2 regions of the Kribbella sp. NBC_01484 genome follow, and region 1 is predicted to be linked to the other one. Evidence: riboswitches for the same ligand, from Rfam matches in the RefSeq annotation. Region 1 holds a riboswitch; the other holds the start of a gene.

Region 1 (4,204 bases):
AAGCTTCGGCGCTGCTCGGGTGTCTGGAGCACGCGTTCGCCCGGCGCCGCGTAGTGCCGCCAGATGATGTTGCGCCAGCGGCCCTGCCACTCCGACGGGTCCCCGATCAGGGCCGCGAAGAGCGGATTCCAGGTGATCAGTCCCCAGGCCGCGTCGCACACGCAGAGCGGCGCACCCTCCAGCTGATCGACCATCCGGTGCACCCCCGGCGGGATGTACGCCGAGATCCGGCCGGGGGACGGTTCCACCTGCCCCGCGAGTACGAACAAATGGTTGCGCTCGGCATCGGACAGCCGGAGCGCCCGGGACAGCGCGGTCAGCACCTGCACTGACGGCGAGTCCGAGCGGCCTTGCTCGAGCCGGACGATGTAGTCCACCGACAGTCCGGCGAGCTGCGCCAACTCCTCGCGACGCAGCCCTGGTGCCCGCCGCCGTTCGCCCGCCGGCAGCCCGGCCTCGTCCGGGGTCACTCGATCGCGCCATGCGTGCAGTGTCCGGCCGAGCTCACCCATACGCCCAGTATTCCGCGCACACCCCGAACCAGCCTGGTACTGCCATTCCCTAGGACATCGCGGGCACTACCTGGCCGACCGACGCAGCGCGAGGGTGGAGTCATGACCACGACACTCATCACCGGGGGCAACAAGGGCCTCGGTTTCGAAACCGCCCGTCGGCTCGTCGCGCTGGGTCACACTATGTATCTCGGCGCCCGGGATCCCGAGCGCGGCAAGCAGGCCGCGACCGACCTCGGCGCGCACTACCTCCCCTTGGATGTCACCAGCGACGGCTCCGTCGCAGCCGCGGCCCGGCAACTCGAGTCCGAGGCCGGCCGGCTCGACGTACTCATCAACAACGCCGGCATCCCCGGTCCGCGGCACACCGCGCGGGAGCTGACGGCGGACGACCTGCGGATCACGTACGACGTCAACGTGTTCGGCCCGGTCCGGATGCTGCACCACTTCCTGCCGCTGCTCGACCGCAGCGACAACCCGGTTGTCGTGAACGTGTCCAGCGGACTCGGCTCGATCGCCACCGCCGTCGATCCGGAGGTCTGGCCTCCCGCCGTACCGGTCTGGGTATACGCGGCGGGTTACGGATCGTCCAAGGCGGCCCTCAACATGCTCACGGTCCAGTACGCGCAGCAACTACCAGAGCTCCGGATCAACACCGTCGACCCTGGGTTCACCGCGACCGACTTCAACAATCACCGGGGCGTGCAGAGCGTCGAGAAGGGCGCGGAGATCATCGTCCGCCTGGCCACGATCGGTCCGAACGGCCCGACCGGCCAGTACCTCAGCCTGGACGGCAACGTGCCCTGGTGATCAGCACTCGATCACGTTGACGGCGAGGCCGCCGCGGGACGTCTCCTTGTACTTGATCTTCATGTCGGCGCCGGTCTCGCGCATCGTCTTGATCACCTTGTCGAGGGTGACGACGTGGACGCCGTCGCCGTGCATCGCCATCCGGGCCGCGTTGATCGCCTTCACCGACGCCATCGCGTTCCGCTCGATACAGGGGATCTGCACCAGCCCGCCGACCGGGTCGCAGGTCAGGCCGAGGTTGTGTTCCATGGCGATCTCGGCCGCGTTCTCGACCTGCCCCGGCGTACCGCCGAGGACCTCGCACAACCCGGCCGCCGCCATCGAGCAGGCCGAGCCGACCTCGCCCTGGCAACCGACCTCGGCGCCGGAGATCGACGCGTTCTCCTTGTACAGCACGCCGATCGCACCAGCCGTCAGCAGGAATCTGACCGCACCGTCGTCGGTCGCCCCCGGCACGAACCGCCGGTAGTAGTGCAGTACGGCGGGAATGATGCCGGCGGCACCGTTCGTCGGCGCGGTGACGATCCGGCCGCCGGACGCGTTCTGCTCGTTCACCGCGAGGGCGAACAGGTTGACCCAGTCCATCACCTTCAGCGGATCCACCGACCAGGGATCAGCGCTCAGTCGACGGTGCAGCGAGTGTGCCCGGCGCGGCACCTTCAGGCCGCCGGGCAGAATGCCCTCGGTCTCACAACCTTCGCGGACACAGTCCTGCATCACCTGCCAGATGTGCAGCAGCCCGGCCCGGATCTCCTCCTCGGTCCGCCAGGCGAGCTCGTTCGCGAGCATCACCTCGCTCATCGACAGCTGGGACTCGCGACAACGGTCGAGCAACTCGGCACCGGTGGTGAACGGGTACTTCAGCGGGGTCGTGTCCAGCACGATCCGGTCGCCGGCCGCCGCGTTCTCGTCGACCACGAATCCGCCGCCGACCGAGTAGTACGTGCGTTCCCGCAGTACGGCGCCGTCCGCCGAGCGGGCCACGAAACTCATCCCGTTCGGGTGGTAGGGCAGCGCCTTGCGCCGGTGCATGATCAGGTCGGTGTTCTCGTCGAACGCGATCTCGTGCGTACCGGCCAGCACTACTCGGCCGCGCTCGCGGATCGTCTCGACCCGGGCGTCGACGGAATGGGTGACGACGGTCTCGGGGTCCTCGCCCTCGAGTCCGAGCAGGACCGCCTTGTTGCTGCCGTGGCCGTGCCCGGTCGCACCGAGCGAACCGAAGAGTTGTGCTTCGACCCTCGCCGTCGCGGCCAGCAGGCCGGCGTCGGCCAGGCCGAGTGCGAAGGTGCGGGCGGCGCGCATCGGCCCCACCGTGTGGGAGCTCGACGGGCCGATCCCGATGCTGAACAGATCGAAGACGCTGATCGCCATCGTGTGGAGGTTCCTTCCGGTCGCCGTTGACCGTTTGGTGTCCTCCCCGCTCTGTCAGGCTGATGCCTTCCAGAGGTGCCTCGCCCGCGCGGTGAAGGTGCCTGAGAGATTCTTGGGGAGAGTTGCTCCTACGGCGCCCGGGTCACGCCCGGGTCTCTCCCGCACGGGTTCATGCGGCTGTTGAATTGACTGACGGTCTGGACGGTACGGCGCTCCCACCGGCAACGTCAATCCGGCCGATCCGCACCATCAGCGACCGACCCCAACGAGTCCCCCAAGGGCCGGCCGGGGTCTGGCGAGGGCTTGTCCCGGATGTGGTGAGGCAAGCGGTTGCTGAGGATCGAGGGAGTCCCCAGACAGGAGATTCGCTGATGAAGTCCCGACGAGTTCTCAGGACCACCGCGTGGGGTGTGGTCCTGGGATTCGCTGCGGCCGGCCTTACCGCGCTGCCGGCGCCGGCCGCCGTACCCAGGCAAGTGACCGTGCAGTGGTCCGACTGCAAGCCCGAGGGCAAGGATGATCCGGAGGAGGTGGAGGGATCGCAGTGCGCGACCCTGCAGGTGCCGGTCGACTGGCACGATCCCGACGGCCCCACCTTCGGCCTCGCGATCGCCCGTCGTACGGCGAAGTCGCCGGCCGACCGCGTCGGCGTGCTGATGTGGGGCCCGGGTGGTCCCGGTGACTCGGGCGTCGACCGGGTCAAGACCGGGATGTCCCGGTTCAGTCAGAACCTGCAGGACCAGTTCGACATCGTGAGCTTCGACCCGCGGGGTGTCGCCCGCAGCAACCCGGTGAAGTGCACGGCCGCACTGCTGGTCAAGCAGCCGTCACCGATCATCAAAAGTGCGGCCGAGTTCCGCGCGACCATTCGCTACAACCAGCAACTCGCGACCGACTGCCGCGACCACACCGGGCAGGTGTACGACCACCTCGACACCTGGCAGACGGTCCACGACGTCGACGCGATCCGCCGGGCGATCGGCGAGTCGACGATCTCCTTCCACGGCAGCTCGTACGGAACGGTGCTCGGCGGCCAGTACGCCGAGACGTACCCGGGCCGGGTGCGCGCGATGGTGCTCGAGAGCGTGAGCGACCACAGCGCCGCATCGGCGAAGGAATTCCTCGACGCCCAGGCGACCGCGGCCCAGGACTCGTTCTCCGAGTTCGTGAAATGGTGCGACGCGGCAACAACCTGCGCATTGCACGGTCGCGATATCCACACCTTGTGGGCGGACCTGCTCGCCCGGGCCGACCACGGCGAGGTGCCGGATCCGCAGCACCCGACCGTCGCGATCACACCGTTCAACCTGAGCTTCTTCGTGTTCCGCAAGCTCTACGACCCGGAGTGGGTCGCGCTCGCCGATACGTTGCAGCAACTCGACGCGAGTACGCCGCCGACCGGGCAGGCACCGGTCCCGCCCGGACTCGCGTCGTACCCGCTGGCGGTGTTCTGCCAGGACTGGAACCTCGGCGTCCGCGACTACCGGGAGTACGCCGGCCATCTCGAC
Region 2 (4,204 bases), 4.4 Mb from region 1:
CAGCGACATCTTCCTCGACGACGTCACCGTGTCGCGCCGGCACGCGGAGTTCCGCCGCGACCCGTACGGCGTGAAGGTCCGCGACGTGGGCAGCCTGAACGGCACCTACGTGAACCGGGACCGGATCGACGAGGTCCAGCTGACCAGTGGCGACGAGGTCCAGATCGGCAAGTACCGCTTGGTGTACTACGCCAGTGGCCAAGCCTGAGCCTTCCGTCGAGGGCCCCGCTGAAGGCCGCGGCATCGGAGAGGTGCTGCAGCTGCTGCAGGCCGAGTTCGCCGACGTCACGATCTCCAAGATCCGGTTCCTCGAGGCCGAGGGACTGGTGACGCCGGCCCGGACCTCCTCGGGCTACCGGAAGTTCAGCGCGGCCGACGTCGAGCGGCTGCGCTACGTGCTGACCGCGCAACGTGACCAGTACCTGCCGCTGAAGGTGATCAAGGAACACCTCGGCGCGATCGATCGCGGCCTGCGCCCGGCGGCCGGCGGTCCACCGGTCGCGCCGAGCTCGTTGCCGGAGCCACCGCGGCTGCCGGTCGCCGACGACTTCGGTGCTGCGGGCATCGATCTGAAGCTGACCCGGGAGGAGCTCCGCGCCGCCGCGGGGATCTCGGCCGAACTGCTCGGCGAGCTGGAGGGCCATGGCCTGGTGGTGGCCCGTGGCAACCACTACGACGGGGACGCGATCGTGATCGCCCGGCTGGCCGCGGACTTCGCGCCGTACGGGATCGAGCCGCGGCACCTGCGCCCGTTCCGGACGGCGGCCGATCGGGAGGCCGGCCTGATCGAGCAGGTGACCGGCCCCCGCCGTACCGAACAGACCGAGGAACTGGCCGCGCTCGCCGTCCGCCTGCACGCGGCGCTGGTCCGTTCCCGCCTGCCCAGGTAACCGGGGCACCCCGCGGGCCTACCCGGGGCTTCCCTGCGGAGTAGGCTGAAGGGGTGCGCGAAGTCGACGTGGTCGGAGTCCGGGTGGAGATGCCCTCGAGTCAGCCGATCGTGCTGCTGCGAGAGGTTGGCGGGGAGCGGTACCTGCCGATCTGGATCGGCGCGGCCGAGGCGAGTGCGATCGCTTTCGCCCAGCAGGGGATGGAGCCGCCGCGGCCGCTGACGCACGACCTGTTCGCGGAGACCATCCGGGTGCTCGGGCACACCCTCAGCCAGGTCCGGATCGTGAACCTGACCGACGGCATCTTCGAGGCGATCCTGGTGTTCGACGACAAGACCGAGATCTCGGCGCGACCGTCGGACTCGATCGCGCTGGCGCTGCGCACCGGGACCCCGGTGTTCTGCACCGAGGAGATCCTGGCCGAGGCCGGCATCCCGGTTCCGGAGAGTGAGACCGACGATCCCGACGAGGTGGTGGAGGAAGAGGAGGTCGAGCGATTCCGCGAGTTCCTCGACCAGGTGACACCCGAGGATTTCGACAAGAGCTGACCAGTTCAGTTCACCGCAGTGGTACAAGATCAGATAGGTAACGATTCGTACGACGGCCGCGACACGCTCCCGGCTCGGTGCGGTTGTCGTTGACCCTCCCTGGTCGGCGGCTTACCTTGAAGGAGTCGTGGGGTGTTGTCACTCCACGGATGTGACCCGTTCCAGTCGGTACCCAGGGAGGCTCAGGCGTGACACGCACCGGCGACACGGATCTGACGGCGCAGTCGACGTCCGACGCACACGCCCAGGCGGCCGCTGCCGCGGGCGTCCAGGGTCTGCTGTTCGACGACGACCTGCGGCCGATGCCGGAGGATGTCGGGTTCCGCGGTCCGACGGCATGCGCGGCGGCCGGGATCACCTACCGTCAGCTCGACTACTGGGCCCGCACCGGCCTGGTCTCCCCGTCCGTCCGCCCGGCGACCGGCTCCGGCACGCAACGGCTCTACGGCTTCCGTGACGTCCTGTTGCTGAAGGTGATCAAGCGGCTGCTCGATGCCGGCATTTCACTGCAGCAGATCCGGACCGCGATCGCCCACCTCAGCAAGCGCGGCATCGACGACCTGACCCAGATCACGCTGATGAGCGACGGCGCCTCGGTCTACATGTGCACCTCGCCGGACGAGGTGATCGATCTGCTCGCCGGCGGTCAGGGCGTCTTCGGTATCGCCCTCGGGGGTGTCTGGCGCGAGGTCGAGGGTTCGCTGTCCGAGCTGCCGACCGAGCGTGCCGACGGTCACGACGACGGCGACAGCCACGCCAACGACGAGCTCGCGGCCCGCCGCCGGGCTCGCATGACCGGCTGACCTGTTTCATCCCGTGCGCCTCTACGCGCACGGCACGGCGGGGGAGTTCCAGTCCGGCCGGCAGACGGCTCCTGCCCGAACTGTTCGAGGATTCCTGGTAGCCTCGGTTCAGCCGTACACAGCACTCGGGAGAGACCCGTGCAACCGGGCGCCGAAGGGGCAATTCCTCCCCGGAACCTCTCAGGCCCATGGACCGAGTGCCACAGGCGACTCTGGAGCGCCCCTGCGTGAGCTGGGCGTGACAGAGGGGGAGGCGACCGGAAGCACTGTCAGCAACGGAGCCTCTAGATGAACAACTCACCCCAACTCTCGGCGACGTTCGCCGACCGGCACATCGGGCCGCGTCCGGACGAGATCGCCCGCATGGTCCAACTCCTCGGGTACGACGACGTCGACGCGCTGGTGGATGCCGCGGTGCCGGCGTCGATCCGGTCCGCCGAGGCGCTCCGGCTGCCCGAGCCGGCCTCCGAGGTCGACGCGCTGACCGAGCTCCGCCAGCTGGCGGCCCGCAACACCGTCGCCACCTCGATGATCGGCCAGGGGTACTACGGCACCTTCACGCCGTCGGTCATCGTCCGGCGTCTGGTCGAGAACCCGGCCTGGTACACGGCCTACACGCCGTACCAGCCGGAGATCTCCCAGGGCCGGCTCGAGGCGCTGCTGAACTTCCAGACCGTCGTGTCCGACCTGACCGGCCTGCCGACCGCGAACGCGTCGCTGCTGGACGAGGGCACCGCGGCAGCCGAGGCGATGACGCTGGCCCACCGGTCGAACAAGAAGAGCAAGTCCGACCGCTTCCTGGTCGACGCCGACTGCTTTGCCCAGACCATCGCCGTGGTGCGGACCCGGGCCGCGGCGCTCGGCATCGAGGTCGTGGTCGCCGACACCACCGACGGTCTGCCGGACGGTGACTTCTTCGGCTTCCTCGTGCAGTACCCGGGCTCCGGCGGTGTCGTCCGCGACCTGAAGCCGCTGATCGCTGCCGCGCACGAGCGCGACACGCTGGTCGCGGTCGCCTCCGACCTGCTCGCGCTGACGTTGCTCGAGGCACCGGGTGAGGCCGGCGCCGACATCGTGATCGGATCCTCGCAGCGGTTCGGCGTACCACTGTTCTACGGCGGTCCGCACGCCGGTTTCATGTCCGTCCGGTCCGGCCTCGAGCGGTCGTTGCCCGGCCGCCTCGTCGGTGTATCCGTCGACTCTGACGGCGCACCGGCGTACCGGCTGGCACTGCAGACTCGCGAGCAGCACATCCGCCGCGAGAAGGCGACCTCCAACATCTGTACGGCGCAGGTCCTGCTGGCCGTGGTCGCGTCGATGTACGCCGTCTACCACGGGCCGGACGGTCTGAAGGCGATCGCGGAGCGCGTCCACGACTACGCCGGCCGGTTGGCCGCGTCGTTGCGTGCGGGAGGTGTGGAGGTCGTGCACGACGACTTCTTCGACACCGTGCTCGCCCGGGTCCCCGGTCAGGCCGCGGATGTGGTCGACGCCGCCAGGCAGAACGGCATCTGGCTCCGGCTGGTCGACGCGGACCACGTCGGCATCTCCTGCGACGAGAAGACCGACGTCGCCACGCTGACCCGGGTCTGCCAGTCCTTCGGCGTGCGGTACGACGGTTCGCTGGACGCGGCCGCAGTTGCCGTGCCGCGGACCACGGACTACCTGACGCACCCGGTGTTCAACACGCACCAGTCCGAGACCGCCATGCTGCGGTACCTGCGCAAGCTGTCCGACAAGGACTACGCGCTGGACCGCGGGATGATCCCGCTCGGGTCCTGCACGATGAAGCTGAACGCGACCACCGAGATGGAGCCGGTCACCTGGCCGGAGTTCGCCGACCTGCATCCGTTCGCGCCGATCGAGGACGCGGCCGGGTACGCGGTGCTGATCGGTCAGCTGGAGCGCTGGCTGGCCGAGGTGACCGGGTACGCGAAGGTCTCGATCCAGCCGAACGCGGGTT

The links. Region 1 has a riboswitch for glycine ahead of OG555_RS09980 (L-serine ammonia-lyase). Riboswitches for the same ligand answer to the same signal wherever they lie in the genome.
Region 2: it holds a riboswitch for glycine, as region 1 does, so the genes downstream of both, gcvP (aminomethyl-transferring glycine dehydrogenase) here and OG555_RS09980 (L-serine ammonia-lyase) in region 1, are expected to answer to the same signal.

Annotation. Positions count from the first base shown of each region.
Region 1 is NZ_CP109437.1:2,036,147-2,040,350, forward strand. It holds gene OG555_RS09970 (helix-turn-helix transcriptional regulator) at 1-512, opposite strand, end outside; gene OG555_RS09975 (SDR family oxidoreductase) at 615-1,322, shown strand; gene OG555_RS09980 (L-serine ammonia-lyase) at 1,323-2,696, opposite strand; glycine riboswitch at 2,776-2,868, opposite strand; gene OG555_RS09985 (alpha/beta hydrolase) at 3,068-4,204, shown strand, end outside.
Region 2 is NZ_CP109437.1:6,415,441-6,419,644, forward strand. It holds gene OG555_RS31215 (FHA domain-containing protein) at 1-208, shown strand, start outside; gene ftsR (transcriptional regulator FtsR) at 195-890, shown strand; gene OG555_RS31225 (bifunctional nuclease family protein) at 944-1,438, shown strand; gene OG555_RS31230 (MerR family transcriptional regulator) at 1,627-2,241, shown strand; glycine riboswitch at 2,358-2,447, shown strand; gene gcvP (aminomethyl-transferring glycine dehydrogenase) at 2,530-4,204, shown strand, end outside.